Regions from separate parts of the Sphingomonas faeni genome, predicted to be linked through region 3. Evidence: predicted binding sites of a transcription regulator. Region 3 holds the regulator's gene; each other region holds the start of a gene.

Evidence for each region. The regulator LexA, encoded in region 3, represses DNA repair genes until DNA is damaged. The targets are predictions, from matches to a motif close to GTTCCNCNCTTGTTCT.
Region 1: a site for LexA is predicted at 2,797-2,812, ahead of uvrA (excinuclease ABC subunit UvrA). Genes of this name have one in related genera too.
Region 2: a site for LexA is predicted at 4,904-4,919, ahead of QFZ54_RS03080 (ATP-dependent helicase). Genes of this name have one in related genera too.
Region 4: a site for LexA is predicted at 6,201-6,216, ahead of QFZ54_RS19175 (ImuA family protein). Genes of this name have one in related genera too.

Annotation. Positions count from the first base shown of each region.
Region 1 is NZ_JAUSZF010000001.1:79,862-87,660, reverse strand. Features, by position in the region: gene uvrA (excinuclease ABC subunit UvrA) at 1-2,786, opposite strand, end outside; gene QFZ54_RS00420 (hypothetical protein) at 2,954-3,463, shown strand; gene lpdA (dihydrolipoyl dehydrogenase) at 4,607-6,001, opposite strand; gene QFZ54_RS00410 (DUF5615 family PIN-like protein) at 5,994-6,356, opposite strand; gene QFZ54_RS00405 (DUF433 domain-containing protein) at 6,362-6,604, opposite strand; gene odhB (2-oxoglutarate dehydrogenase complex dihydrolipoyllysine-residue succinyltransferase) at 6,612-7,799, opposite strand, start outside.
Region 2 is NZ_JAUSZF010000001.1:654,272-662,070, forward strand. Features, by position in the region: gene QFZ54_RS03060 (L-fuconate dehydratase) at 1-478, opposite strand, end outside; gene QFZ54_RS03065 (fumarylacetoacetate hydrolase family protein) at 475-1,317, opposite strand; gene QFZ54_RS03070 (SDR family oxidoreductase) at 1,328-2,068, opposite strand; gene QFZ54_RS03075 (L-rhamnose mutarotase) at 2,181-2,522, shown strand; gene QFZ54_RS03080 (ATP-dependent helicase) at 2,544-4,826, opposite strand; gene QFZ54_RS03085 (GFA family protein) at 4,937-5,332, shown strand; gene QFZ54_RS03090 (UrcA family protein) at 5,533-5,862, shown strand; gene QFZ54_RS03095 (inorganic phosphate transporter) at 6,052-7,692, shown strand.
Region 3 is NZ_JAUSZF010000001.1:1,431,110-1,438,908, reverse strand. Features, by position in the region: gene QFZ54_RS06610 (citrate synthase) at 1-961, opposite strand, end outside; gene gltX (glutamate--tRNA ligase) at 987-2,417, opposite strand; gene QFZ54_RS06600 (ComEC/Rec2 family competence protein) at 2,457-4,688, shown strand; gene lexA (transcriptional repressor LexA) at 4,679-5,353, opposite strand; gene QFZ54_RS06590 (molybdopterin molybdotransferase MoeA) at 5,422-6,603, opposite strand; gene QFZ54_RS06585 (energy transducer TonB) at 7,117-7,799, shown strand, end outside.
Region 4 is NZ_JAUSZF010000004.1:231,821-239,619, forward strand. Features, by position in the region: gene QFZ54_RS19125 (purine-cytosine permease family protein) at 1-679, shown strand, start outside; gene ribB (3,4-dihydroxy-2-butanone-4-phosphate synthase) at 730-1,872, shown strand; gene QFZ54_RS19135 (hypothetical protein) at 1,936-3,234, shown strand; gene QFZ54_RS19140 (hypothetical protein) at 3,508-3,693, shown strand; gene QFZ54_RS19145 (hypothetical protein) at 3,776-4,066, opposite strand; gene QFZ54_RS19150 (hypothetical protein) at 4,080-4,358, opposite strand; gene QFZ54_RS19155 (SOS response-associated peptidase) at 4,386-5,057, opposite strand; gene QFZ54_RS19160 (HU family DNA-binding protein) at 5,110-5,379, opposite strand; gene QFZ54_RS19165 (hypothetical protein) at 5,421-5,597, shown strand; gene QFZ54_RS19170 (hypothetical protein) at 5,594-6,040, opposite strand; gene QFZ54_RS19175 (ImuA family protein) at 6,237-6,998, shown strand; gene QFZ54_RS19180 (Y-family DNA polymerase) at 7,162-7,799, shown strand, end outside.

The DNA.
Region 1 (7,799 bases), 1.4 Mb from region 3:
CCCTTGACGCCGCCTTCCGGGCCTAGATCCAGCACCCAGTCGGCAGTCTTGATGACGTCGAGATTGTGTTCGATCACGACGACCGTGTTGCCTTGCTCGACGAGCGCGTGGAGGACTTCCAACAATTTCCGCACGTCCTCGAAATGGAGGCCGGTGGTGGGTTCGTCGAGGATGTAGAGCGTGTTGCCGGTGGCGCGGCGCGAGAGTTCCTTGGCGAGCTTGACGCGTTGCGCTTCGCCGCCCGAGAGCGTCGTCGCCTGCTGGCCGACCTTGACGTAGCCGAGGCCGACCTCGACCAGCATCGCCATCTTGTCGCGGATCGGGGGGACCGCCTTGAAGAATTCGGCGGCGTCTTCGACCGTCATGTCGAGCACGTCGGCGATCGAATGGCCCTTGAACTTCACCTCGAGCGTCTCGCGATTGTAGCGCGCGCCGTGGCAGACGTCGCAGGTGACGTAGACGTCGGGGAGGAAGTGCATCTCGATCTTGAGCACGCCGTCGCCCTGGCACGCCTCGCAGCGGCCGCCCTTGACGTTGAAGCTGAAGCGGCCGGGCTTGTAGCCGCGCGCCTGCGATTCCGGCAGGCCGGCGAACCAGTCGCGGATCTGCGTGAAGCTGCCTGTGTAGGTGGCGGGGTTGCTGCGCGGGGTGCGGCCGATCGGCGACTGGTCAATGTCGATGACCTTGTCGAGATACTGGAGGCCGGTGATCTTGTCGTGCTTGCCCTGGACGATGCGCGCGCCGTTCAGCTCGCGCGCGGCGGCGGCGTAGAGCGTGTCGATCGTGAAGCTCGACTTGCCCGAGCCGGAGACGCCGGTGATGCAGGTGAAGGTGCCGAGCGGGAGGCTGGCGGTGACGCCGCGCAGATTGTTGGCGACGGCGTTGTGGACGGTGAGCTTCTTGCCGTTGCCCTTGCGCCGCGTGGTCGGGACGGGGACTTCGCGGGTGCCGTTGAGATAGTCGGCGGTGATGCTGCCCTTAGACTTGAGGATCTGCTTCAGCGTGCCCTGCGCGACGACCTGGCCGCCGCGGACGCCGGCGCCGGGGCCCATGTCGATGATGTAGTCGGCGGTGCGGATCGCGTCCTCGTCATGCTCGACGACGAGCACGGTGTTGCCGAGATCGCGCAGACGGCGGAGCGTCTTGAGGAGCATGTCGTTGTCGCGCTGGTGCAGGCCGATCGAGGGCTCGTCGAGGACGTAGAGCACGCCGGACAGGCCGCTGCCGATCTGGCTCGCGAGGCGGATGCGCTGGGACTCGCCGCCGCTGAGCGTGCCGGAGGTGCGGTCGAGGTTGAGGTAATCTAGGCCGACGTTGTTGAGGAAGCCCAGGCGCTCGACGATCTCCTTGAGGATGCGTTCGGCGATCGCGTTCTGCTGGTCGCCGAGATGCTGTGGCATGTCGGTGAAGAACTGGAGCGCGTCGACAACCGAGAGATGCGTGGCATAGGAGATGTCCTTCATCGCGATCTTGACCGCGAGCGCTTCGGGTTTCAGGCGCGCGCCGCCACAGACTTCGCAGGCGGCGGCGGACTGGTACTTGCTCAGCTCCTCGCGCATCCAGGCGGAGTCGGTCTGGAGCATGCGGCGGTTGAGGTTGCCGATGACGCCTTCGAACGGCTTGGAGACGTCGTATTTCTTCTTGCCGTCGATGAAGGTGAGCGTGACGGGCTTGCCCTTGGAGCCGTGCAGGATGGTGCTCTGGACCTCCGGCGGGAGGTCGCCCCACGGGGTTTCGATGTCGAACTTGAACTCGCGCGCGAGGCTGCCGAGGACCTGCATGTAATAGGGCGACGGCGGGTTCGATTTCGCCCAGGGGACGACCGCGCCCTTCTTGATGCTGAGCATGTGGTTGGGGACGACGAGGTCTTCGTCGAACAGCAGCTTCTCGCCGAGGCCGTCGCACGCCGGGCATGCGCCCTGCGGGGCGTTGAACGAGAACAGGCGCGGCTCGATCTCGGAGATGGTGAAGCCGCTGACCGGGCAGGCGAATTTTTCGCTGAAGACGATGCGGCCGTCGGGGGCGTTGTTGCCGAGGATTTCGGATTTCGGCGTGTGCGGCTCGACCGGATCGGCGGGGTCGACATAGGCGAGGCCGTCGGCGAGTTTGAGCGCGGTTTCGAAGCTCTCGGCGAGGCGCGTGGCGATTTCGCCACCGACGACCAGGCGGTCGACGACGACTTCGATGTCGTGCTTGTACTTCTTGTCGAGCGCGGGGGCTTCGTCGATGTCGTGGATCTCGCCGTCGATGCGGACGCGCGCGAAGCCGGCCTTTTGCCACTCGGCGAGTTCCTTGCGGTACTCGCCCTTGCGGCCGCGGACGACGGGGGCGAGCAGATAGAGGCGCGTGCCTTCGGGGAGCGCCATGACGCGGTCGACCATCTGGCTGACAGTCTGCGCGGCAATGGGTTCGCCGGTGGCGGGGGAATACGGGATGCCGACGCGCGCCCATAATAGGCGCATGTAATCGTAGATCTCGGTGACGGTGGCGACGGTCGAGCGCGGGTTGCGGCTGGTGGTCTTTTGTTCGATCGAGATGGCTGGCGAGAGGCCCTCGATGTGGTCGACGTCGGGCTTCTGCATCAGTTCTAGGAACTGGCGAGCGTAGGCGGAAAGGCTCTCGACGTAGCGGCGCTGGCCCTCGGCGTAGATCGTGTCGAACGCGAGGCTCGACTTGCCGGAACCGGACAGGCCGGTGATCACCGTCAGCGTGTCGCGGGGGATGTCGATGTCGACGTCCTTGAGGTTGTGCTCGCGCGCGCCGCGTACGGAAATCTTGGTCAGCATGAGGCGGTGTGTTCCATATTTGTTCGGGTGCGGCAAGCCTTGTGCGGCGCCGTCAGGTCGGTTGCAGAGATGGGTAACGCGGGTGCCGAACGAAAGGGGGCATTGTGGCGCGGGTCGGCGATACTTACATGGTGTATTGGATAGACAATACAGTTCTGGAGCGTGACATGGGCAAGAAGAAGGACGAGCGGAAGCGCCGCGAGCGCGAGGCTGAGCGGGCCGCCAGCGGTGGGTGTGGGCATGAGCATGACGCCAAGCATGATGGCGGCAAGCATGGCCGGAAGCATGATGGCGCGACGCCTTTTGCCGGGATCGCTGCGGCGGTCACCCGGCAGTTGGGGACGCCGGCCGGGCGGCAGGTGGTCGCGGCTGGATTGATGATGGCTGCGGCTGCGATCACGAAGCAGGATGCGAAGACCGCCGGGCGTGCTGGGCACCCTGCCCCGCCTGAACCGCCGGTGACGCCGGAAACGTCGGCAGCTCCTGAGACTGGCGCGAAGCCTTCGTCGGACGAGCCTGCGGCCAATCCCTATGCGGGGGCTGCGCCGAAACCGCCGTTTGGGGAGGCGCCACCCTTGCCGCCTGAAATGGCCAAGGTGATCGGCACGGTCACCGCAGGGCTGGAGACGTTGTTCGCCGGGTTCGGCAAGCCGCGGAATGGTCCGCCTAAGGTTTGATTGTTGGTGTGTCGGGGGCGGGCAGTTTCGCTGGAGCGATGACTGTAGTGCAATGCGCCGTTCGTCGCACGACCTAGACCGATATCCTCCCGGCGATACACATCGTGAGGGCACCACCCCGGCGGAAGCCGGGGCCCAATTGGGAAACGGCGATGATGTAGGGCTACGCGTCGTTACTGCGGCCTCTCCAATTGGGCCCCGGCCTTCGCCGGGGTGGTGCTTTTGGTTCTGGTTGGATGAGTGGCCTTTGAAGATGACGCGAACGAGGGCCTGAACGGTGGTCTTTCTTGGCCTCCCCCCGAGGATCGCTTGGGCTTGGCATGCTGTAGCCGTACGCGGGGCTGGTAAGTCCGCTCTTGCGCAATGGGGTTAAACAGAACGGAAAGCACGAGGCGCGAGGTCGCCCTACACCTTTGACCGCGCGCCCTCATATCGTCCTTCCCCCCGTCATCCCGGCGGACGCCCGGGACCCATGGTTGCGGACCGGGTAATGGTGGCGCGTGATCGCCGGGTCCGCCGTAACCGTGGGTCCCGGCGTTCGCCGGGATGACGGATGGGGGGCGTGGCGGGTGGGGTTTTAGAATGGCGCGAGGCTTGAAGCTGACTGTGGTTACATCTGCTTCCTACCTTCGCCCCGCCCCCCTCACGCCGCACCTCTCACCCCGCACCCCGCACTCCGCACCCTTCACCCTTCACCCTTCACCCTTCACCCTTCACCCTTCACCCTTCACCCTTCACCCTTCACCCTTCACCCTTCACCCTTCACCCTTCACCCCTCGCTCCGCACCCGCGCCGTTCGCCGTTCGCCGTTCGCCGTTCGCCGTTCGCCGTTCGCCGTTCGCCGTGCAAACGCAGAGAGGGCGCCGGTGGATTACCACCGACGCCCTCCAGAAATTCAGCTTAGCGTGGCTTGGCCGGACAGGGGCAAAGCCCCTGTCGTCGGACGCGGCTTTTGGCCGCGCCGGCCGGTCCAACCGCTGGTTGCTCGGCCGTAGCTTGCGCTACGGCTTTTGCGCGGTCGGACCGTGGCTTGGCCGGACAGGGGCAAAGCCCCTGTCGTCGGACGCGGCTTTTGGCCGCGCCGGCCGGTCCGACCGCTGGGTGCTCGGCCGTAGCTTGCGCTACGGCCTTTGCGCGGTCGTACTAGATATGAATCGGCTTGCCCTGTACCGCCATAGCCGCTTCCTTGATCGCCTCGGCATGCGTGGGATGCGCATGACAGGTGTAGGCGATGTCCTCGCTGGTCGCGCCGAATTCCATCGCGATGGCGGCTTCGGCGATCAGCGTGCCCGCGAGGCTCGAGACGATCCAGACGCCGAGGACGCGATCGGTCTTCGCGTCGGCGATGATCTTCACGAAGCCGTCGGTGTCGCGGTTGGTCTTGGCGCGGCTGTTGGCGGCGAATGGGAACTTGCCGACCTTGATCTCGGTCTTTTCCTTGGCGGCCTCTTCGGTGAGGCCGACGCCGGCGATCTCGGGCATCGTGTAGACGACGCTCGGGATGATGTCCTCGTTGACGATGCCGGTCTGGCCGGCGATGTTTTCCGCCACCGCGACGCCCTCGTCCTCGGCCTTGTGCGCGAGCATCAGGCCGGGGATGCAGTCGCCGATCGCCCAGACGCCGTCGACCTTCGTGCGGAACGAGTGGTCGGTTTCGATCTGGCCGCGCTTGTTCAGCTCGAGGCCGATGGCTTCGAGGTTGAGGCCGTCGACGTTCGCTTTCCGCCCGATCGAGACGAGCACCGCGTCGGCGGTCAGCGTCTCGGACGCGCCACCGGCGGCGGGCTCGACGCTGACGGTCGCGACGCCGTCGGCGACGGTCACGCCGGTGACCTTGGTCGAGAGCTTCAGCTTCATGCCCTGCTTCTTGAAGAGCTTGGCAGTCTCGCGGCGGACCTCGCCGTCGAAGCCGGGGAGGATCTGGTCGACGAACTCGACGACCGTGACCTTGGCGCCGAGACGACGCCAGACCGACCCGAGTTCGAGACCGATCACGCCGCCGCCGATGACGACCATGTGCTCGGGGACCTTCGGGATCTCGAGCGCGCCGGTGCTGTCGACGACGGTCTTCTGGTCGACCTCGACGCCGGGGAGCGGCATCACGCTCGAGCCGGTGGCGATGACGATGTTCTTGGCTGTGACCTTCTGGCCGGCGATGTCCACCGTGTGCGCGTCCTGGAAGGCGGCCTTACCCTTAAGCCAGGTTACCTTGTTCTTCTTGAACAGGAATTCGACGCCGCCGGTGAGTTCCTTGACGGCCTTGGCCTTCTCGGCGTGCATCTGGTCGAGGTTGAGAGTGACGCCCTGGAAATCGATGCCGAACTTGGTGAGGTGGCCGCCCTTGGCCTCCTCGTAGATCTCGGACGCGTGGAGCAGTGCCTTGGACGGAATGCAGCCGACGTTGAGGCAGGTGCCGCCGAGCGTGTCGCGGGACTCGGCGCAGGCGGTGCGCAGGCCGAGCTGCGCGGCGCGGATCGCCGCGACGTAACCGCCGGGGCCCGCACCGATCACGAGGACGTCATAGTCGTAGTCAGCCATTGTCTTTGCTCTTCGCTGGGAGGGGAACAGCGCGGTCACGCTTCGTCCCGATGACAGTCATATGGCCATTGCACGCCTCGAATTCGAGGAGCGGCAACAACCGCGGAAGGATGTGTTCGACGTGGTCCGGCTCGAACCGGACATAGATGATGCCGGGTGGCGGGGTCGCTTGCTTCAGGAAAACCAGTTCACCGAAATCACGATCACACGAGATCAGGAAGCGATCGTCGGCGACCGCATACGCGAGAATGATTTCGTCTTTCTCGTCGGGCAAAACAACGGATGCGCGGACGACATCGTGACCAGCTGTACTCAGAACGCGAGCGATGCGGCTACCGATGTTCGCATCGCACATCAACCTCAAGCCGCGCGTGCCCGGCCGATCGCGACATAGCTTTCGTCGTGCATGAGATCTGCGGCAAACAGGGCGGCGGCGCGGAGGTGCTCGGAAAGCACCCCCGGATATTCTTCCGCGATCTGGTCATAAGACCAACCCGCGCCGACCAGCTTTAGGACGCGTTCCACGGTATAGCGCGTACCCCGAAAAACAGGCTTGCCGCCCATGATGCCGGGGTCCGAGTGAATGTGGTCGCGCCAGTCCATTGCTACCTCACAGGTCGATAAGAATCCGCGTCGGATCCTCGATAGCATTTTTCAGCGCCACCAGGAACGTCACGGCTTCGCGGCCGTCAATCAGGCGGTGGTCGTAGCTGAGCGCGAGGTACATCATCGGGCGGATGACGATCTGGCCGTTCACGACGACCGGGCGTTCCTCGATGCGGTGGAGACCGAGGACCGCCGACTGCGGCGGATTGATGATCGGGGTCGACATCAGCGAGCCGAACACGCCGCCGTTCGAGATCGTGAAGGTGCCACCCTTCATCTCGTCCATCTTGAGCGCGCCTTCCTTGGCGCGCTTGCCGAAGTCGCCGATCGTCTTCTCGATCGTCGCGACCGACATCTGGTCGGCATCGCGGATCACCGGGACGACGAGGCCGCCCGGCGACGAGACCGCGACCGAGATGTCGGCATAGTCGTGATAGACGATGTCGTCGCCGTCGATCGACGCGTTGACCGACGGGATGTCGCGCAGCGCCATCGTCGCGGCCTTCACGAAGAAGCCCATGAAGCCGAGGCGGACGCCGTGCTTCTTCTCGAACAGGTCCTTGTACTTGGCGCGTGCCTCGATCACCGCGGTCATGTCGACGTCGTTGAACGTCGTCAGCATGGCGGCGGTGTTCTGCGCTTCCTTGAGGCGCTTGGCGATCGTCTGGCGGAGGCGCGTCATGCGGACGCGCTCTTCGCCGCGGCCGGATGCGGTGGGCGCTGCTGCCGGTGCGGGGGCTGCCGCAGGAGCAGGGGCGGGCTTGCTCGATGCGGCGGCGGTCACGTCTTCCTTCGTGATACGACCGTCGCGGCCGGTGCCCTTGACGGTGCCGGGATCGACGCCGTGCTCGAGCACCGCGCGGCGGACTGACGGCGAGAGCGCGGCGGGCGAGTCGCTGGTGCCGGCACCGGGCTGGTCGCCATAGCCTGCGCCGGACTCGTCCTTGGCAGGAGCAGCGGCTGGCGTAGCTGTCGCGGCGGGTGCGGGCGCAGGGGCCGACGCGGCGGCGCCGTCGCCTGCGTCGATCGTGGCGAGCATCGCGCCGACCTGCACGGTGTCGCCGACGGCGACCGCGTGCTGGCCCATGACGCCGGCGACCGGCGACGGGACCTCGACCGAGACCTTGTCGGTCTCGAGGCTGGCGATGGGCTCGTCGACGGCGACGGGGTCGCCGGGCTGCTTCAGCCACTC
Region 2 (7,799 bases), 780 kb from region 3:
CTTCCGGGGTGATCGCGTCGGTCAGGTACCGGAAGTCGATCGTACGGACCAACTCCTCCGGCGTCATGTCGGCGACGAGGCGCCAGACCGGCTTGCCGACCGCCTTAGCCCACAAGTCCCAGATCGCGTTGACCACCGCGCCGGTCGCGAGGTGGATCGCGCCCTTGTCGGGGCCGATCCAGCGCAACTGGCTGTCACCCGTCAGATGTCGCCACATCCGCCCCGGATTCTCGATGATCCAATCGAGGTCGAGCCCGATCACGAGATGCCGCATCGCCTCGATCGCAGCGACGCAGATGTCGTTGCCGCGACCGATCGTGAAGGTTAGGCCGTGGCCTTCGAGACCGTCCGTATCGGTGTCGAGCACGACATAGGCCGCCGAGTAATCCGGATCGGGGTTCATGGCGTCGGAGCCATCGAGCCCCGCGCTGGTCGGAAAGCGAAGGTCGATCGTCCGGAGGCCGGTGATTTGCGTCATGCGGCGGCGATCATCGTCTGCGTCTGCTCGCCGAGGCCCTCGATGCCGAGCCGCACGGTCTGGCCTGCGCGCAGATACACCGGCGGCTTCTGGCCGAGACCGACGCCCGCGGGCGTGCCGGTCGAGATGATGTCGCCCGCCTCCAGCGTGCAGAAGTCGCTGAGGTACGAGACGATCGTCGCGACGTCGAAGATCATGTTGGCGGTGGTGCCGTCCTGATAGCGATGGCCGTCGACTTCGAGCCAGAGGTTGAGGTTTTGCGGATCGACCTCGTCCGCGGTAACCAGCCAGGGACCGATCGGGCCGAACGTGTCGCAGCCCTTGCCCTTGTCCCAGGTGCCGCCCCGTTCGAGCTGGAACGCGCGCTCGGACACGTCATGGACGACGCAATAGCCGGCAACATGCGACAGCGCATCTGCCTTGGCGATGTGGCGGCCGGGCGTGCCGATGACGACGCCGAGCTCGACCTCCCAATCGGTCTTTTCGGAGCCGCGCGGGATTTCGACATCGTCGTTCGGGCCCTGGATCGCGCTGGTCCATTTGCCGAACACGACCGGCTCGGCCGGCAGAGCCATGTTGCTCTCGGCGGCGTGGTCCGAATAGTTCAGGCCGATGCAGATGAACTTGCCGGTCCGCGCGACGCACGGCCCGATCCGCGGGGCGCCCTCGACCTTGGGCAGCGTCGCAACGTCGAGCGCGGCGATCTTCGCAAGACCCTCGGACGACAGCAGCTCGCCGGCGATGTCGCCGAGGTCCGCGGGCAGCGCGCGAATGACGCCGTCCTGGTCGAGGATGCCGGGCTTTTCCTGGCCGCGTGGGCCGTAACGCAACAGTTTCATCTGATGATCCTTAGTTGACCCAGCCGCCGTCGATCACATGGACCGCGCCGGTGGTGAAGCTCGATTCGTCGCTGGCAAGATACAGGAACAGCGCGGCGATTTCCTCGGCGCGACCGAGCCTACCCATCGGCTGGCGCGCCACGAACGCGGCGTCGGCCTCGCTGACCGAAATGCCCTGCGTTCCCGCCTGAGAGACGATGCGTTCGCGCAGGGAAGGGGTCTCGATCGTGCCGGGGCATACGCAGTTGCAGCGGATGCCGCGCCCAACGAAGTCGGCGGCCACGGCCTTGGTCAGCCCGACCACGGCCGCCTTCGATGCGCCGTAAGCGTAGCGGTTGGGGATACCCTTCACGCTCGATGCGATGCTGCTCATGTTGACGATCGCACCGCCGCCGCGCGCCAGCATGCCGGGCAGGAACGCGCGGGTCATGCGGTGCATCGCGTGGACGTTGAGGTCGAACGACAGCATCCAGTCGTCGTCGCTGCCTTGGAGAATATCGCCCGCCGCGACGAAGCCGGCGACGTTGGCGAGAATGTCGATGTCGCCGATCGCGGCGGGCAGTGCGGCGATCGCGCTGGCGTCGAGCAGGTCGACGACGAGACGTTCGACGCCTTCGATCGCCTGCAACGCATGGCCGTCGCGGTCGAGTGCGAACACGCGTGCGCCCTCGTCGCGGAAGCGTTCTGCGGTGGCGCGGCCGATGCCTTGTGCCGCCGCGGTCACTACCGCGGTCTTGCCGGACAGTCTCATTCCATCTCCTGCGCGTCGTTATGCGTTTCGGTGGTTTTATTAGTCAAAGTGACTTTTGAAAAGGGGCGGCGGCGCTATTGTCGTATGAATACGCCGTATCGAAGGAATTTCCGTGACGTATCGCATCGTGAGTGCACTCGACCTCGTCGACGACGCAGACCTGATCGCCGCCTACCGCGAACGCCACGCGCCGGGCGCAGTGTGGCCCGAGGTCGTGCGCGACATCGTCCAGCGGGGGTATCGTGAGATGGAGATCTGGCAGGTCGCCGACCGCCTCGTGATGATCGCCGAGGTCGAGGACGATTTTCCACGCGCGGCCGATCCGGCCTTGCAGCCGGTTGTCGCGTCATGGGAGACGGCGATGGACGTGTATCAGAAGCCGATCGACGCGACCGGACCGAAATGGGCGGTGATGGAGCGGATCTTCTCGCTCGCGGATCAGACCGCCGGCTGATCTGCCTTTCGTTGCTACCGGTTAAGGCGTGAGCGTCACGAAGCTGTCCATGACGCGCTTGCGGCCCGACTGTTCGAAATCGATCTCCAGCTTGTTGCCTTCGATCTCTGCAATCAGGCCGTAGCCGAACTTCTGGTGGAAGACGCGCATGCCCAGCGACAGGTCGTCGCGGCCCTTGTTGCCGAGGCTGATCGCGCTCGACCGGCTTTCGACGACGCGAGCGGGCTTGGCCGAGAATGTGCTGCCCGTGCCTGCCGCGCGCTGCCAGCCTGGGCCTCGACCGGTGCCGCGTGCGACATCCGCGAAGGGATCGGCGCGGTCGGACCAGTTGGCTTGCCAGAGGCTTGCGCCTCCCGACATCGTGGTTTCCGTATCGATATGCTCGGCAGGGAGTTCGGCGACGAAGCGTGACGGGATCGACGAGTTCCACTGGCCGTAGATGCGGCGGTTGGCGGCGTGGATGATGACCGCGAGCCGGCGTGCGCGCGTGATCGCGACATAGGCGAGGCGGCGTTCTTCCTCGAGGCTCTTTACGCCGCCTTCATCCAGCGAGCGCTGTGATGGGAACAGGCCTTCCTCCCAGCCGACGAGGAAGACCGTGTCGTATTCGAGCCCCTTGGCGGCGTGGATGGTCATGATCGTGACCTGCGGATCCTGCGCGCCGCCTTCGTTGTCCATCACGAGGCTGACGTGTTCGAGGAATGCGCCGAGCGAGTCGTACTCCTCCATCGCGCGGACGAGTTCGCTGAGGTTCTCAAGACGGCCGGTGGCTTCGACCGATTTCTCGGCCTGGTACATCGCTGTGTACCCACTCTCGTCGAGCAATTGTCGCGCGAGTTCGGCGTGCGGCAGGCTGGTCGCCATGTCGCGCCAGCGGGCGATGTCGCCGACTAGCCGGCCAAGCGACTTCTTCGCTGCCCCGGTCAGTTCGTCGGTATCGAGGATGCGCGCGGCAGCGGTGGTCAGCGGTGTGCCGGTGGCGCGCGCGAGCTGGTGGATGCGCGCGACCGCCTTGTCGCCGAGGCCGCGCTTGGGGACGTTGACGATGCGTTCGAAGGCGAGGTCGTCGGCGGGCTGGTTGACCACGCGGAGGTACGCCAGCGCGTCGCGGATCTCCGCGCGTTCGTAGAAGCGGAAACCGCCGACGATCTTGTACGGCATGCCGATCGCGATGAAGCGGTCCTCGAACTCGCGCGTCTGGTGCTGCGCGCGGACCAGGATCGCGACTTCGTCCAGCGATTTGCCCGAGCGGCGGACGATGTCGATCTCTTCGCCGACGCGGCGTGCTTCCTCAGGGCCGTCCCAGACGCCGATGACCTTGACCTTCTCGCCGACGTCGCGCTCGGTCCAGAGTTGCTTGCCGAGCCGTCCGCCATTGTTCGCGATCACGCCCGAGGCGGCGCCGAGAATGTGCGGCGTGCTGCGGTAATTCTGTTCGAGGCGGATGACCTTGGCGCCGGGAAAATCGCGCTCGAACTTCAGGATGTTTTCGACCTGCGCGCCGCGCCACGAATAGATCGACTGGTCGTCGTCGCCGACGCAGGCGATGTTCTTGCGCTCCTGCGCGAGCAGCCGCAGCCAGAGATATTGCGACGAATTGGTGTCCTGATACTCGTCGACCATGATGTATTTGAAGCGCTGCTGATACTGCACGAGCACGTCGCGGTGCGTCTTCAGGATGACGAGCATGTGGAGCAGCAGGTCGCCGAAATCGCACGCGTTGAGCGCGATCAGACGCGTCTGATATTGCTGGTACAGCTCACCGCCGCGGCCATTGGCATAGCGCTCGGACTCGCCCGCATCGATGTCGGCGGGGACGAGGCCCTTGTTCTTCCACTGGTCGATCAGCCCGGCGAGGCTGCGTGTCGGGAAGCGCTTCTCGTCGATGTCGGCGGCGAGGATAAGTTGCTTCAGCAGACGCAACTGGTCGTCGGTATCGAGGATCGTGAAGTTCGATTGCAGCCCGACGAGTTCGGCGTGGCGGCGCAGCATCTTCGCGGCGATCGCGTGGAACGTGCCGAGCCACGGCATGCCCTCGACCGCATCGCCGACCAGACGGCCGACCCGCTCGCGCATCTCGCGCGCGGCCTTGTTGGTGAAGGTGACCGATAGAATCTCCGAGGGCCACGCCTTCCTGGTGAAGATCAGGTGCGCGAGGCGGGCGGTGAGCGCCGCGGTCTTGCCGGTACCCGCGCCGGCGATGATGAGGACGGGGCCGTCGGTGGTCAGCACCGCCTCGCGCTGCGGCGGATTGAGGCCGCGGAGATAGGGGGGCTCGGCTTGCGGCGCGGACGTTTGGGCGATCTGGTTCACCGGTGAACAGGTAGGGAACGGGGGGCGATGGGGCAAGCGAGTAACGCTTGCGCGGGGCGACGATGCGTGGAACAAGTGAGGAACATTGCAGGGGGACGGACATGCTGGCGGGACGATGTCATTGCGGAGCGATCAGCTATGTCGCGGAAGGGGAACCCGAGCATTATGCGCTGTGCCATTGCAGCGATTGCCGTCGGAGTGCTGGGGCGCCGATGGTGGGCTGGGTCGCGTTCAAGACGGAACAGGTGACGATCTCCGGTGATCTGGTGACGTATGTATCGTCGACGAACGGCCGGCGGCAGTTCTGCGGACGGTGTGGAACGGGGCTTTTCTATACCAACGCGGACATGCTGCCGGGGATCATCGACGTGCAATCCTGCACGCTGGACGATCCCGAGGCGGTCGCGCCGGGCGCGCATATCCAGGTGGCCGATCGCTTAGCGTGGATGGTTGACGTGACCGCACTGCCGGCGTTCGAGCGGTATCCCGGTATGTGATCATACGTCTGAGATAGATTCCACGCGTCGTCGGACCGTTGCCGAACCGTCGCGCGAGCGTCATGAAGTGCGCCTAGGGGATGCGCAGCGACGAGGTTCGTCGTCGGAGATGCCACATCCAGAAAGGCGTCCCGACGCGCTGGCGCCGTCGCCCGCAGGCCGAGCCCTGCGGACCGCAGGACCATTTGAGGAACATCATCATGAAGCTTTTCATCAGCGTCGCTTCGGCGGCGATCGTCGGCGCGTGCCTGCTTTCGGCAGGTGCTTCGGCCAGTTCCGGGCGCGAGCCGGTGTCGGTACGCGTGTCGCGCGTCGGGCTCGACCTGACCAGCGACGCCGGGCGGACCGCGTTCCAGCGCCGGCTGCGATCGGCGATCGCCAGCGCCTGCCAGCCACGTAGCGGGGGGCTCGACGCGCTCGCCGATGCGCAGCGGTGCTGCAAGGAAATGACCGTGGATGCGGACGTGAAGATCGCGGTGTTGTTTGGGCGTAGTGGGACGCAGATCGCGAGCATCGGTACGGCTCGGTGAACCAGCGCGCGGCGAACTGATCTTTCGGCGGAGTCGCTCCGACAATCCTCCCCCGCAAGGGGGAGGATCGTTAGGGGAGGCGTCCCAAATCAGGGCGAACCACTGCCTGATTTATATCTGTCATAAGATTGTCATCGTAAGGGCCGACTGCACATTCCCATGGCAACCTCCACATTTGCACCCGGCGCGATGACGGCTGATTCGGCCGCTACGGCGCCAGCGCTGCACACCGGTCCCAAGCTCGATCATTCGCTGCATCCGTCGGGGCGGTGGATCTTCCTTGCCGTCCTGATCGGCGGGCTGGCCTATGCCGGGTTCAGCATCGCGTTCGACACCGCACAGGTCGGCGAAAGCCTGGCGGGCGGAGCGTTCGCGTTCCTTGCGCTGGCGTTGCTGATCGCGCTCGGGTTCGAGTTCGTGAACGGGTTCCATGATACTGCCAATGCGGTCGCCACCGTCATCTACACGCACTCGATGCCCGCGCCGTTCGCGGTCGTATGGTCGGGGTTCTTCAACTTCCTCGGCGTGATGCTGTCGTCGGGCGCGGTGGCGTATTCGATCGTCACGCTGTTGCCGGTCGACCTGATCCTGAACGTCGGCAGTGTTGGCGGGTTCGCGATGATCTTCGCGCTGCTGCTCGCGGCGATCCTGTGGAACCTCGCGACCTGGGCGGTCGGGCTGCCCAACTCGTCGAGCCATGCGCTGATCGGCTCGATCCTCGGCGTCGGCCTCGCCAACCAGCTCATCAATGGCGGCGGGGCCGATGGGACGTCGGGCGTCGATATGGTGCAGGTGTGGAAAGTGCTCTCCGCGCTCGCGTTCAGCCCGGTCGTCGGGTTCGTCGGCGCGCTGCTGATGCTGCTCGTGATGAAGCGGTTCCTGCGCGACAAGAAACTGTACGAGGCGCCCGAGGGCCAGACGCCGCCGCCGCGCGGCATCCGGGCGCTGCTGATCGGTACCTGCACCGCGGTCAGCTTCGCGCATGGCAGCAACGACGGGCAGAAGGGCATGGGGCTGATCATGCTCATCCTGATCGGCTGCGCGCCGACCGCCTATGCGCTGAACCGGACGATGCCCGAAAGCGCGATGCCGGCGTTCGTGCAGACGGCGCAATCCGCGTCGGCGGCGTATCGCGCGCATGCCGATGGTGCACCTGCCGATGTCGGTACGGCGCGCGCGCAGGTCACGCAGGCGCTAAAGACCAAGCACGTCGCCGACCCGGTCATCTATGGCGCGTTGGCGGCGTTGTCGGACGACGTGTCGAGCCGGATCGAGGGCTATGGCTCGCTCGGCAAGGTGCCCGCGGCGGCGACGCCGAACCTGCGCAACGACATGTACCTCGTGCTCGATACGACCAAGCTGATCGCCGAGGACAAGTCCGCGCAGAGCCGCTTTACCGCGCAGGAGATCACGACGCTCAAGAGCTACAATAGCGGGCTCGAACAGGGCACGCGGTACATCCCGACCTGGGTGAAGGTCACCGTCGCGTTGGCGCTGGGGCTGGGGACGATGGTCGGGTGGAAGCGGATCGTCGTCACCGTGGGCGAGCGGATCGGCAAGACGCACCTGACCTACGGGATGGGCGCGTCGGCCGAGCTGGTCGCGGCCGCGACGATCCTGCTGGCGGTCAAATACGGCATGCCGGTGTCGACCACGCACATCCTGTCTTCTGGTGTGGCGGGCGCGAGTGTTGCCAACGGGGCTGGGTTGCAGCGTCGTACCGTGATGAACATGGCGCTGGCGTGGGTGATGACGTTGCCGGTGGCGATGTTGCTGTCGGGTGGGTTGTATTGGTTGCTGCTGACGCTGGCGCATTCGCTGGGGTATTGAGCGGCTCCCCGTCATCCAGACGAAAGTCAGGATGACGGGGGTAGGTTGGTACAGGCCGGGTGCGCGGTGCCCGATGCCGGCACGGGGTATGGGAACCGGTTCCTTGC
Region 3 (7,799 bases):
TCGTCTGCATGACGGCCGCGCGCGGATCGTAGTTCTTGTAGACGCGGTGACCAAAGCCCATCAGGCGGAACGGATCGTTCTTGTCCTTGGCGCGCGCGATATACTCGGGGATGCGGTCGACGGTGCCGATCTCATGCAGCATGTTGAGCGCGGCTTCGTTGGCGCCGCCGTGCGCGGGGCCCCACAGGCAGGCGATGCCGGCGGCGATGCAGGCGAACGGGTTGGCGCCCGACGAACCGGCAAGACGGACGGTCGAGGTCGACGCGTTCTGCTCGTGATCGGCGTGGAGGATGAAGATGCGGTCCATCGCCTTTTCGACGATCGGGTTCACGACATACTTCTCGGCCGGCACGCCGAACGTCATCTTCAGGAAATTGCCAGTGTAGCTCAGCGTGTTGTCCGGATAGACGAACGGCTGGCCGACGCTGTACTTGTACGCCATCGCGGCGATCGTCGGCATCTTGGCGATCAGGCGATGCGACGCGATCACGCGCTGCGCAGGATCATGGATGTCGGTCGAATCGTGATAGAAGGCCGACAGCGCGCCGACGACGCCGCACAGGATCGCCATCGGATGCGCGTCGCGGCGGAAGCCACGGAAGAACTGCGCGAGCTGCTCGTGGACCATCGTGTGGCGCGTGATCGTGTTCGAGAAGTTCGCCAGCTCGTCCGCGCTCGGCAGTTCGCCGTTCAGGAGCAGATAGGCGACTTCCATGAAGTTCGACTGCTCGGCCAGTTCACCGATCGTGTAGCCACGGTGCAGCAGCGTGCCTGCGTCACCATCGATATAGGTCAGCTTCGACTGGCACGACGCCGTCGAGGTGAAGCCTGGATCATAAGTGAAATTGTCCGTCTGTGCGTACAGCTTGCGGATATCGATGACGTCGGGCCCGACCGTTCCGGACATCACCGGATAATCGAAATCCTTGCCATCGACCTTGAGGGTTGCGGTCTCGCTCATGCTTGTATCCTTCCTCGAAATCTTATCAGCTAGCCATTCGGTCGGCGATCCGACCGAGGCTCTCGTCGCGCCCGAGCAGGTCGAGCACATCGAATATTCCCGGTGACGTCTTGCGTCCCGTCAGCGCGGCGCGAAGCGGCTGTGCGACCTGACCGAGTTTGACCCCTCGGGCTTCGGCCACGCGCCGTACCGCGCCTTCGAGCGCTTCCGTATCCCACTTGTCGAGCGCGTCAAGTTCAGCATGCGCATTCGCCAAAATCGCACTCGCTTCACCCTGCAAAAGGCTCGACGCGGCGTCATCCATCGCCAAAGGACGCTGGCTGAACAGGAAATTCGATCCTTCGGCCAGCTCGTTCAGGTTTGCGGCACGTGGCTTCAGGACCGGCATCGCGCGAGTCAGAAGCGCCAATCCGCCGTCCGGCAGACCGTGACCGAGCCGGTCGGCGGCAAGCTGCGCCAGCCGCGCATCGTCGGCCTCGCGGATATAATGGCCATTGAGATTCTCTAGCTTCTTGAGATCAAAGCGCGAGGGCGACTTGCCGACGCCCGACAGGTCGAACCACTCGACCGCCTGCTCGCGGCTGATGATTTCGTCGTCGCCGTGCCCCCAGCCGAGCCGGAGCAGGTAATTGTCGAACGCTTCGGGCAGAATGCCCATCTCGTCGCGATAGGCCTCGATACCGACGGCACCGTGACGCTTCGACAACTTGGCGCCGTCGGGACCGTGGATCAGCGGGATATGCGCGTAGATCGGCTCGGGCCAGCCCATCGCGCGGTAGATCGGCAACTGGCGGAACGCGTTGTTGAGGTGATCGTCGCCGCGGATGACGTGCGTGACGCCCATGTCGTGATCGTCGACGACGACCGCGAGCATGTACGTCGGCGTACCGTCGGAGCGGAGCAGGACGAGGTCGTCGATCTCTTCGTTCTTGACCGTAACGGCGCCTTGCACGCGATCCTCGATCGTGACGGCACCTTCCTGCGGCGCGCGCAGGCGGACGACATGCGGAAGATCGGGGGCCTCGCTCGCCGGACGATCGCGCCACGGGCTGCGAATGCGGAGCGGCTTCTTTGCGGCCTGTGCCTCGGCACGCATCGCGGCGATCTCGTCGTTGGTCATGTAGCAGCGATAGGCATGCCCGTTCGCCAGCATCTCGTGCGCGACCTGCGCGTGGCGCTCGGCCCCGGCGAACTGCATGACGACGTCGCCGTCCCAGTCTAGCCCGAGCCAGCGCATCCCGTCGATGATCGCGTCGATCGCCGGCTGGGTCGAGCGGACCCGGTCGGTATCCTCGATCCGCAACAGGAACTTACCCCCGTTCGCCTTTGCGAACAGCCAGTTGAACAGCGCGGTGCGCGCGCCGCCGAGATGCAGGAACCCCGTCGGCGACGGAGCGAAACGGGTAACCACGGGTGCGGCCGAATTGGCGGTGCCCGTATCAGATATTGCGCCCAACCGCGGGTGCTCCCAGACTGATGAAACAATGGAGAAACGATGGCCATAACAGCCGTCGCCGCCCCTAGCATGCGTCCTTGGCGGCGACAAATGGGCGTGCCGCGATGGGGGGCTGTCGTTGGGCTTGCCGTGGTCGGGCTGGCCGTGGAACGCTGGCTGGAGGCAGAGCGCGACCAACTGGTGCTGTGGCTGCCGGTAATGCTCGGCGGCGGGATCGCGCTGTGGTTTGCGTTACCGGACCCGGCAGCGTGGTGCGTCGCGGTGCTGCTGTTGGTCGCAGGCGGGTTGGCATGTCTGGCCGTGGGGCAGGGCGGTCGTGCGGCGCGGGCGCTGGCGATCGGGTTGCTGACGGCGGCGCTGGGGCTCGGGTTGATCTGGGCGCGGTCGGAATGGGTGGCGCGGCCGGTTCTGGGCGGTCCGACGATCGCGCGTTTCTCGGCGAAGGTTGAGGCGATCGAGCCGTTGGTGGCGCGGAAGCTGGTGCGGCTGACGGTATTGCCGGTTGGGAAGGGGGTGGAGACCGGCGGGCAGCCAATATCCTTGCCGTACCGCGTCCGCGTCAATCTGGCGGAAGCGGATGCGCCGAACCTGCTGGGGACGGGGGCGGTCATCCAGTTGCGGGCGCGGCTGATGCCACCGCCGCTCCCCGCGGTGCCGGGCGCGTACGACTTCGCGCGCGTCGCGTGGTTCGGCGGGATCGGCGCGACCGGGCGCGGCTTCGCACCGGTGGTCGTGACTAGGTCAAGCGAATCAGGCGCTGGCATCCGTGTCGCGCTGTCGCACCATATTGTATCGCGGCTGGATGGCAGCGCGGGCGGTATCGCGGCCGCGCTTGCGACCGGCGACGTCGGCGCGATCAGCGAAGAGGATTCGGAGGCGATGCGCCGGGCAGGTCTCGCGCATTTGCTGTCGGTGAGCGGACTGCACATTACCGCGGCGGTGGCGGCGACGATGCTGATCGTGTTGCGTCTGCTGGCGCTCAGTCCGTGGCTGGCTTTGCACGCGCGACTGCCGTTGATCGCCGCGTTGGCCGGGGCGGCGGCGGCGATCGGTTATACCTTGCTGACCGGGAGCCAGGTGCCGACGATCCGTTCGTGCGTCGCGGCGCTGCTCGTGCTGGCGGCGCTGGCGATGGGACGCGAGGCGATGACGTTGCGGCTCGTCGCGGCGGGGGCGGCGTGCGTCATGCTGGTGTTGCCGGAATCGGCGGCCGGGCCTAGCTTCCAACTGTCGTTCGCGGCGATCACCGCCATCATGGCCCTGCACGAACATCCGGTGATCCGCGCATTCTTCGGGCCACATGACGAGGGGCGAGGACGCAAGCTGGCACGCGGCGTCGCGTCGCTGTTGCTGACGGGGCTGCTGGTCGAATTCGCGCTGATGCCGATCGCGGTCTATCATTTCCACAAGGCCGGGCTGTACGGGGCGTTCGCCAACATCGTCGCGATTCCGTTGACGACGTTCGTCGTGATGCCGTTGGAAGCGCTCGCGTTGCTGCTCGACGCCGGCGGTCTTGGCGCGCCGATCTGGTGGCTGGTGCAGCGCTCGCTCGATGCGCTTTTGTGGCTTGCACATATCGTCGCTGGCGCCCCCGGTTCGGTGCGGTCCTTGCCGGCGATGCCGACGGCGGCGTTTGCGCTGATGGTCGTTGGAGGGATTTGGATTGCATTGTGGCGGACGCGGTTGCGGCAACTGGGGCTGCTGCCGCTGGTGGCCGGAGCGATCTGGGCGTTGACAACACCGGCGCCTGACGTTCTCGTTACGGGTGACGGTCGTCATGTTGCGGTGCGGACGGCGGCGGGGTTGGCTATGCTGCGTGATCGGGCTGGGGACTATACGCGGGACATGCTCGCCGAGAATGGCGGGGTGGACGGCGAGCCGCTGTTGCTTGCGGATCAGCCCGACGCTCGATGCAGTCGTGATCTTTGCGTCACCGATATCGCCGCTCGGGGAAGGATGTGGCGGATCCTCGCGACCCGCAGCGCCTATATGGTCCCAATCGCCGAACTGATCGCCGCCTGTCGCAGCGCTGACGTCGTGGTCAGCGAACGCGGTCTGCCGAAACGTTGTGTGCCGCGGTGGCTAAAGCTGGACCGCCGTGTTCTGCGACGGACGGGCGGGGTCGCGCTGACTTTGGGGACGGGGACGGTCGTGACGATCCTCGAGGCGGGCGATCGCCACCCCTGGCGCGATCCGCCCGTTCTTGAGCGTGCCGCGCGCTCGTTCAGTTCGCGGCACGCTCGGCTCCGCGATGGAGCGGTTCAGTCGTAGCGGCGGAGGATGCCGGAGAGTTTGCCCTGCACGCGGACTTGCGCGGGGGCGTAGCGTTGGGGGTCGTAGGCGCGGTTGGCCGGGTCGAGGCGGACCATCGCGCCTTCGCGGCGGAAGTATTTCAGCGTGGCTTCGCTGTCTTCGATCAGCGCGACGACGATCTCGCCATCGCGGGCGGTCTCGGTGCGGCGGATTAGGGCGTAGTCGCCGTCCAGGATACCGGCTTCGACCATCGAGTCCCCGGAGACTTCCAGCGCATAGTGTTCGCCGGTGCCGAGAAGCGCGGCGGGGACGGCTAGCATCGTGCTGCCTTCGAACGCCTCGATCGGGACGCCGGCGGCGATGCGGCCGTGGAGGGGGATCTCGATGACGTCGTTGGCCGGTTGCGGCGTTGCGGCGGTGGGGGCCGCCTTGACGTTCGACGCCTTCGACGGCGCCTTTTTCTCCGCCCGCTCGGGCATGCGCAGCACTTCGAGTGCGCGTGCGCGGTTCGGCAGGCGGCGGATGAAGTTGCGCTCCTCGAGCGCGCTGATCAGACGGTGGACGCCCGACTTCGACTTGAGGTCGAGCGCGTCCTTCATCTCCTCGAACGACGGCGATACGCCGGTTTCGTTGAGGCGATCGTTGATGAAGCAGACGAGTTCGTGCTGCTTGCGCGTGAGCATGGCGGTTCTCCGTCCGGAACAGACTGGGAACTTCTATGGAACATAATTAACGCCGTCAAGCGTCCGTATCACGCGATAACGAGGATTTCCGCCGATTCGCCTTCGTATGCCACCGGCGCGTTGCCGGCGCGGACGATCAGGCAGGTCGAGCGGGCCAGCGTGAGGAGCATCGAGCTGTCCTGGATCGTCGAGGCATAGGCCTTGCCGTCGCGGAGTTCGGCGCGGAGATAGTCGGTCCGAGCATTGTTGGCGGGGAGGTCTTCGCCGAGCAGCGCGTGGGTCGACTGAGGGAGCGGGTCGCGCGCGCCGGCCATGTGCGCCACGACCGGCTTCACGAACAGCGTGGCGGTGACGAACGCGGAGACCGGGTTGCCGGGGAGGCCGAGCACCATCATCTCGCCGATCCGGCCGGCCATCATCGGCTTGCCGGGGCGCAGGGCAATCCGCCAGAAATCTATCGTGCCGCCGGCCGCCTCGATTGCGGGGCGGACCAGGTCGTGATCGCCGACCGACGCACCGCCGGTGGTGACGAGCAGGTCGGCCTGCACGCTGGCGAACGCCTCGCGCAGGATTTCGAGATTGTCGGGCAGGATGCCGAGGTCGATGATGTCGACGGGCATGTCGGCGAGCATTGCCGCCAGCATGATGCCGTTCGATTCGGGGAGTGCGACGCCGTCGGTCGTCGAGCCGGGGGGGACGAGTTCGTCTCCGGTGGCGGCGACGGCGACGCGGACGCGGCGGTTGACGGTGAGGCTGCCATGGCCGCCGGTCGCGGCGACCGCGATGCGCGCGGGGCTGAGGCGGTCGCCGGCGGCGATCAGGCGGGTGCCGGTCGTGAAGTCGAGGCCTTTGCGGCGGGTGTTGCGGCCGAATGTCTCCGGGCCTTCGCCGGCGAGGATCAGGGTTTCGCCGTCCCGTTCGGCCTCTTCCTGGACCATGACGGTGTCGGCGCCTTCGGGCATCGCTGCGCCGGTGAAGATTCGCGTGGCTTCTCCGGGGGCGACTTTGCCGATGAAGGGGCGGCCGGCGGCGCTTTCGCCGATGACTTTCCAGGGGCCGGGGAGGTCTTCAAAGCGGATCGCGTAGCCGTCCATCGCCGAGAGGTCGGCGGCCGGCTGCGTGCGGCGGGCGAGGATGTCCTCCGCGGCCCAGCGGCCGGCGGCTTCGCGTAACGCCACGGCCTCACTGCCGACGCGGGGGGCCATGGCGAAGAGGCGGGTCTGGGCTTCGGCGACGGGGACTAGGGTCATGCGTAAGACTCTGTTTTCGGGCGTTTCTGAAAAGTGAAGTATAGGAAGTATAGACGCTGGGAGCAGTTTGGCGGTTTGTGCCTTGGGGCGGTTTCGTATGGGGGAAGCGCAGGGTGCGTGGGTATGTTCCGCGCTTTGCCATGGGTCTGGTGTGTAGGACAGGTGTTGTTGGGTTAGTGGGGTGTGGGTTGCGGATTGATTGGGGCGCTTTGAGCTGACGGGTATCGTACGTTAGTTACCTCCTCCTTGTTCTCCCGCGAAGGCGGGAGCCCAGGCTGGGTCCCCGCCTTCGCGGGGAAACAAGTGTTGGGCGGACGTCGCTCGTTATTGCGTCGGCTTTCCCAACTGGGCCCCGGCCTTCGCCGGGGTGGTATTTTTATTTGGGTGGGCGGCGCGCTTCTTCTGCGATGACGGGTGTGGGTTGGTCGCGATCGGGTCTTCTGGGGGCTTGGCCAGTGCGCGTTCATGGCGCGCGGGGCTTTGTTTGGGGGAAAGAGACACCAGATCAGTATGATGACACGCTATACGCCTCGGGCGAAAGACAGGATCGGGGCGGCGGTGGGTGCGGTGCTGCTGCCGGGGATGCTTGGTTATGCGCTGCTGTCGGGGCTGGTGGTGACGATGCCGGGAGCGGTGACCGATGCGTTGAAGGTGTTCGATGCGGCGCCGCCTCCGCCACCGCCGCCCGAGGAGAAGGTCAGGCCTCGGCCGTCGCCTAGCCGTAAGCCCGAGGGGGCTGCGTCGCCGTCTAACCTGAAGTCGAAGGCTACCGAGGTGGTGGCGCCGCCGCAGATCGTGCCGATCGTCGTGCCGCCGCCTGTCGTGGTGGCGGAGAAGGCTGGGGTGGGTGCGGAGGCGACTTCGGGGGCTTCGAACGTTCGCGGGCCGGGGACCGGGAGTGGCGGGATCGGTAATGGGACCGGCAGCGGCGGGTATGGAGACGGCGACGGCGGCGGCGGTGAGGAAACACCGCCGGAGTGGCGCAGCGGGCGGTTGAGGGACTCGGATTATCCGCGCGAGGCCGCAGAGACGGGGATCCGGGGGCGGGTGTTCGTGCGGTATTTGGTCCAGACCAATGGGCGGGTGTCGCGGTGCCGGGTGACGCGGTCTAGCGGGAGCCGGGTGCTGGATGACCTGACGTGCCGGTTGATCGAACAGCGGTTTCGGTATGACCCTTCGCTGGATGCGGCGGGGCG
Region 4 (7,799 bases), on a different contig from region 3:
CGCGCTCGGCGCCGCGGCGTCGTTCATCCTCGGTGCGATGGCCGTGGCGGGTGCCCCCGTCGGTGCCGACCCGATGACCCAGGTGAGCGGTGCCGTCGGCGCGCTCGCACCGATCCTGATGCTCCTCTTCATCTTCAACATCGTCAGCCACAACGCGCTGAACATCTACGGTGCCGTCCTGTCGCTCATCACGATGGCGCAGACGTTCGTGGCGTCGTGGATGCCAGGGCGAAAGGCACGCATCGTCTTGTCGGTACTGGTTCTCGGAGCCTGCCTCGTCGTCGCGACGACGTCGGCGGACACGTTCGTGCCCCGCTTCATCGGCTTCGTCATCGGCCTGATGGTCGTGCTGGCGCCTTGGGCGACGATCAACATCATCGACTTCTACGTCGTTCGAAAGGGCAAGTACGACATCGCCTCGTTCTTCGAGGCCGATGGCGGCATCTATGGGCGGCTGAACCTGAAGGCGGCGATTGCCTATCTGGCCGGCATCGCGGTGCAGCTGCCTTTCCTGACCTCCAGCCTGTACACGGGTCCCTTCGCCTCTGCGATCGGCGGCTTGGACATCGGTTGGCTCGTCGCGCCGATCGTCACCGGCGGGCTCTATCTGGGTCTTGGTGCCGGCAAGACGCAACGTCCCATCAACACCGCGGCGCATGCCGAAGTCGCCATACGATGACGTCGATCACCACCGCCATTGGCATTGATAGTTCCAGCAGGATGGAAATCATGGTTCCCGATACGATGATCCGCGCACGTCCGAACTTCCTGTCTTCGCCCGAGGAGATCATTGAGGAGGCACGCAACGGCCGCATGTTCATTCTCGTCGATGACGAAGATCGCGAGAACGAAGGCGACCTCGTCATTCCAGCGCAAATGGCGACGCCGGAAAAGATCAACTTTATGGCAACTTACGGCCGTGGACTGATCTGCCTGGCCATGACGAACGACCGGGTCGATCAGCTTGGCCTCAAGCCGATGGCGCAAAAGAACGGCACGCGTCACGAAACGGCCTTCACGGCCTCGGTAGAAGCCCGTGTCGGGGTCACCACGGGCATATCTGCCAATGACCGGGCACGCACGATCGCGGTGGCGATCGACTCTGCCAACGGTCCGAGCGAAATCGTCACGCCAGGTCATGTCTTTCCGCTGATCGCACGCGACGGTGGGGTTTTGGTCCGCGCTGGCCACACCGAGGCCGCGGTCGACGTCTCCAGATTGGCTGGGCTCAACCCTTCCGGCGTCATCTGCGAGATCATGAACGACGATGGCACGATGGCTCGCCTGAGCGACCTGATCGGTTTCTCCCAGCTTCATAACCTCAAGGTCGGCACGATCCGCGACCTGATCGCCTATCGCCGTCGTTACGACCATCTGGTCGAGAAATGCACCGAGGTGACGTTCAACAGCCGGTGGGGCGGAGAATGGCGGGCGATCACCTATCGCAACCGTGCGACCGGTACCGAACAGATCGCACTGGTGAAGGGCGTGCTCGATCCCGAACAGCCGACACTGGTTCGGATGCATGCGATATCGGCGCTTACCGACATCTTTGCGGGCGATGGCCAAGGCATGGATGTGCTCGAGCGCTCGATGCGGATGATCGCAGAAGAGGGGGCGGGCGTCGTGATCGCGATCAACCGGCAGCGTGACGATCGTTTCTCGATGGCGCTGAAAGCACGAGCAGGCACCTTGTCGCCATCGGACATGGAGGAACTTCGTGATTACGGGGTGGGCGCGATGATCCTGACGGAACTCGGAGTCGAACGAATGATCTTGCTGACGAACACGCACCGCACGCTGGTCGCGCTGTCCGGCTACGGATTGTCGGTAGTCGGCGAACGCAGTCTGGTCGCAGCGCCAGCCGCCTAGCGACCCTGCACAACTAATATCCAAACAAAGCAACGCGGAGGCTACTTTCGCGAAGGAGAGCGCATGCCTTTGACACCACCGGTTCCGGTCGTCATCGAACAACAGTGCGTGCCCGGTGCCGCCTGTCCGAATGGGGCAGCATCGCCCACCGGCAATGCCGATGCGGGAGGAGAGGTAACCCTTCCAGATACCCCTGCTACGAAGCCGGACGTGGCACCGCCGGCATCGCCGAGGAAGGGACTAAAGGTAGGGGCCACGTTACGGGGGCGGTATGATCTTCGCTTTAACGACGTGTCCGGAAGCGGCGCGGACCGCACGTCGAGCCACCTCTCCTTCGATACCCTTGCACTGACGGCGGACTATACGTCCGACCGGTTCTTTGGCGCGGCGCAGTACAGATTCTACGGTGGCAACTTCATCTACGGAAAATCGGCCGGCTACCGGGAATACCCGGGGGAGGTGCGTTTCCTGATGTACGCCTATGGCGGGGCCAAGCTCACCGAGTCCGACAGCGTTACCGCAGGTATTCAAGCGGTTCCTTTCGACGATCGATACTGGGGATCGTCCATCCTCGACGACCTCGCGTTCGTTTACGGTTTTGAAGAGACCTACAATCTCGGCGTCAAGTTCCGTCACGAGACGCCGCGGTATCGTGTAGAGGTCGGGTTCTTCCCTTCCAGCGGGCCTGCCGGTGGCGGCATCAGTTCGGACTCGTCCCGCTACTCCACGAACATTTCCAAAGCTGACAGCTACGTGCCGGACGGTTCGCGTAACGACGAACGCAATATGCTCATCGGGAACGTCAGCTACACGCTTGCGGCAACAGAGACCGTAAAGCTCAGCGCCACCATTTCTGGATGGCTATCGACAATCCATAACTTTGATACGCATGCCGACGGCAGCAAGCGCATCTTCGCGGCAAGCCTTACCGGTAGTAAAGGGCCTTGGCATGCAAAGACACTCGTAGCGAGGCAGGACATTGATCCGCGGAATCCGGGTCGTAATGACATGATCACTGTCGGAGGCTTCGACGCCTCCTATAACATCGCGACGAAAGGGACATATGTATTTGGCGAGTTGGGTCGATCCATCGACACCGGAAGCTTGCCGTTCGATGTTACGCCCTACGTCAACTACGGTCGCTTTTTCAAAGATGCAGACGGCTTCAAGGATAGCGAACGGCTCGATATCGGGGCGGTCTGGTCGTCCAAGAAGTCTCAGCGCATCAAGGTCTATTCTGAATTTCTGATTGGCCGAAATGACCCTTACGTTGGGGCGGGTCAGTTCATATCCGGCGCGGCTCAGGGTGGCGACGGTCGTCTGAAGAAATCGATATTGGTGATTTTCGGATACTCGATCTAGCTCGGGTTGTCCCCGCCGCGCTTGTGGCGTCCATTTTGGACGGTTCTCCTACGCGTTCAAGGAAGATGAACGGGCGTCCAGTTTTGGGCAGCTCATCTTGAGCATTGAACGTCTGCTTATGGGTCATTCGGCTATCGGTCTTCTAAAGGTACACCACGATCAGACTCATCAGGAACGGTAACGCGAACGCTCGCCGGCAGGTGTCAGGTATCGTCCGCTGGTTCGCAACCGAGCGATTTGTTGGATCGTTTGGGTTTGTGAAGGAGAGCAACGATGATGACCGCCCCGCAGGCCGAAGAGCCCGGTTTTGAAGCCGACGTCAACGAACTACCGGACGACAACAACGGGAAAGAAGATACCCTTGAGGATAAACCAGTCGCCGACGAACAAAATTCAAACGATCTCGAGGAAGCGCAAAAGGAAGGAGCAGAGGAGCGAGAAGAGGGCGGCTTATACTGAAATAGGCATGGAGACGACGTTGACCCGGAGCGTAACCCGCTCCGGACCAGTGAACCATTTAAATAGTAAACGTGCTTCGATGCTAAAGCGCTACATCTGAAGTCGTCAGCAAGATCGGTGGCTCACCACCTAAACGTTTCACAAATTCGCGCTGGGCAATGCGGTGCACGTCGCTCTCGAACTCGATGAAGACCTCGGTCGCGGTTTCCGGATCAATTCCTTCTAGCTCCGGGTTCAGCATCTCGGCCAACGCTTCGCTGGTGATCAAAAACTCGACGGGACCAAAGTCGGTCGTGCCGGTGAAGCCGATGCTATCACGCTCCGCCACCCAATATCCGTCACCGCGCTCGAACCGAACGCTGGATTTTACCATAGTAGTTACTCCTCTACGGTTGGAGTGGCGGCAAATGCTCGGCTAGGGCTGCGATAGCTTCGCCAGTGAACGTCGTACTGGAAACCCCTTCGATCTGAACGGCATGATCCGTGGTCAAGGTTGCCGCTTCTTTATGTTCAGGGTCCAGCCTGACCCAATCCCGCACGACTCGCTCGAGGTCCGTCACTTCGGCGATATCGGTGTCACCGCGGGGCACGTTTTCCAACGACGCGCTCATGCGCCAGTTGATGTCCGGGGTCTTGGCGCTTTCGCCCCATGTCGCTTCTGTCATTGTCAGTCACCTTTCGGGGTTCAACGGCTAGAATAGCACAGACGATCGGGCATCCTCCGCGTCCGCCGATGACATGCCCTCAACGCGCATCAACTGCGATGGGTAGGGCGCGACCAAGTCCTTCAGTTCGTCCCAGGGCGCTGTCAGCCAACGATCGTAATCATCGTCGTGCAGGATGACCGGCATGGCCTTGGGGTGGATGGGCGCCACGATCGCGTTCGGCTCGGTCGTCAGGAAACCATAGGCATTGCCTCGCTCGGTCGGACGCCAGATGCCTGCAAACGCAAAGATTGGACGGCTGGGCACGTCAAACCAGTGCAAGGGCTTCTTGCCGTCTTCGCCCGGCGCTAAACCGTATTCCGAAAAGGCGGTGACCGGGACGAGACAGCGTCGCGCCGGTGTCGTCAGCATCGATCGCCAGAAGCTGGAGTTCAGGTTCCGCACGTTCGTCACGTACTTGGTAAGTTTGACCGAGGGGTCGCGCACACTCGGCACCTGCGTCGGCACGCCCCATTCCATCCGCTCAAGCTTTCGCTCCGCGCCGTCCTGCACGATCACCTTGCCGTAGAACGGGGTCTTCTTGCCGGTCGGGAAGATGTCACCAACGGGGTATTCCTCGTCCTTTTCATACGGAGGTCGGATACCGAAGGTGACGGCAAGGTCGACCTCTTTTGCGGTCATACGATACCGGTTGCACACGAGCCTGTTCCTAGGGTTGGCGCCGACGAGACCGCTCGCCGGCGCACACGTCTTACATCTTGTCCTTCAGCCCTTTGGCGGCTGTGAACGCAACCTTCTTGGAAGCCGCAATGGTGATCGCCTCACCGGTGCCGGGGTTACGGCCTTCGCGCTCCGGGCGGTCCTTGACGGTGAACTTGCCGAACCCTGGAATCGAAACCTCGTCGCCCTTCACGGCTGCGGCCGCAATCTGGTCGAATACGGCGGTGATCGCCTTCTTTGCATCGGCTTCGTTCGAACCGGTCGCTTCGGCGACGCCCTTGGCCAAGTCACTTATGTTCATGCTATTCGTACTCCGTTGGAAACACCGGCGGGACCTTAGCCATGGCGAACGACGAGACAAAGACCGTACTGGACGACGCCAGCGTTGCGGCGGTTCGCCTCATGCTGAACAAGCTTGCCGATCACGATGTCGCCGAAGCTTACGAGGCGACTGGAGGGCAGGGGCCGATCTCCGATCTCGCGGCCGAGGCGATGCGGGCCCGCAACATCGATCTCTAGCGGTTAGCGATGCGTTCGCGCGTGACGCGAGGATCCTCGTAGAGATCGCGGATCGCGCGGTGCCGAAAGACATTCCACCAGCGCTGCCAGCGATGCTCGGCTGCATCGTGGATCATGTGGCAGCGCTGACACAGCGCCTTGAGGTTTGAAGACGCGCTGTTGCCAGGATCATGATCGAGGTGCGCACAGGCCAGGACGACATAGGTCACCCGAACCGACGCCAGCGCGAACCCGGCTTTCATCGAAATACGTTTGCCGCGGTCCGACCGCCAGCAGCGGACATCGGCATCCCACCAGCGGCCATCGCCTAGATGGACCACCCGGCGCAGATGCGGCCGGCTGCATCCTTCACACTTGGCGCCGGCGCGATCAAACCGGACCGTCTGGGACAGCTGCCGCCAGTCGATCGGGTAGAGCCAGCGGTTCTCGGGGCGGATCGGCATGACGATTCTATGAGTCACCGAACTGCCAAACGAAAGCGAATAATTCGTCGTTTGTTGCCGCTTCGTATTTTTTTCGTTCCCCTCCGTGCGCCGAGGGGAACGGCAAGCCTCCTGCCCGGATCGGGACGATCAAAGCGCTTGCAATGTTGGAGATGGTAACGGAACATAAAGAGAACGAGTAGAGTGTAAGAACATGATGTCCCCCGCCCCCGAGTCCCTCGCAACCAGCATTGCGCATCTGCGGACGATTGCTACGCCAGTGACCGACTACCGCGTGCTGCCGTTCGGCGTAGACGCGATCGATGGCCGGCTTGGTGCTGGCGGTTTGCGTGCTGGAGCGCTTCACGAGGCGACGGCGCGCAGCGCATCGCTGGTCGATGATGCTGCAACGACGTTATTCCTTGCCGGCATTGCGGCGCGTGAAGCTGCCAACGCCAGCGGCCCTGTCTTGTGGGCCACGTGCCGCACCGACCTCTACGCTCCGGCTCTGGCGCAAGCGGGCCTGTCCTCATCGGATGTCATCTATGCTCAGCCCTACGATGACGCGGCGTTGCTCGCCGTGATCGAGGACGCGGTTCGCGATGGCACACCATCGGCGATCATCGCGGAAGCGAGCAAGGTATCGATGGTCGCAACCCGCCGCCTGCAGCTTGTGGCTGCTGAAGCTGACATGCCGGTGCTGCTCCTTCGCCGTCGACGCGGCCGTGATCAGGATCCTTTTTCCGAACCGTCCGCCGCGTGGACGCGCTGGCGGATCGGCTCCGCGCCTTCGGCGCGGTTAGAGATCGCGGGTGTAGGAAGAGCGAGATGGTCGGTCGAACTGGCGCGGCAGCGCGGCGGTGAGGGCTTTTCCCTGATAGTGGAGGGCAGCGATGAGACGGGTCGTCTCGCTGTTCCTGCCGAACTTAGCCATCGAGCGGCTGAGACGGTTGGAACGGCCCGCTACGCGGCTGCCTGAACGGCCAGCCCTGCAACTGCCGGTCGACGACGATCCGGGTACCTGTTCGGTGCCGAAGGGCGGCGGATGGCGGCCTGGTGCCCGTTGGGCGCGCGAGGGTGCGCAATCACGCGGGGACGTTGAGGCGCAGATCGCCGCGCTACCAGTTCATGCAAAACCGCCCATGCGCGAGCTTGGTCGGCGATCGGAAGCAGCCAATCATCCCTATAAATCGGCGAACCCGTCGAAGCCGATAGTTTCTGCATCGCGTCTTAATATTAAAATCACCGTATCTGCACCGCTTGCTTTGGTTGGAAAGGTTGGGCGACGCGAGGAGGTGGTTGCTGCTTGCACAGGCGCGCAGGCTCTCGGCATTCACGCAGGCATGGCGGCTACGCATGCCCGCGCGCTGGTGTCAGATCTCGACTTTCGTCCGGCCGATCCTGAGGCCGACACGGCGCTACTCGATCGCCTCGCGCTGCTGGCGGTTCGACGCTGGTCGCCGATCGCGGCAGTGACGCCGGCAGACGGGCTTTGGATCGACCTTGCCGGCTGCGATCATCTCCATGGCGGGGAGGAGCGGTTCTGCCGTCGCCTGCTGGCTTTCTGCCGTCGCGCAGGCTTCACAGCCCGTGTTGCGGTAGCCGACACACCAGGTGCTGCGCACGCGCTGGCACGGTTCGGAAGGGACGATCTTACCCGCGTCGAACCACGCGGAACGGTAGAGGCGCTGAGCCCATTGCCGGTCGCCGCGCTGCGCCTGACGCCGACGGCGCTCACCGCGGCGCGCAAGTTCGGCTTCGAGCGGATCGCAGATCTGTT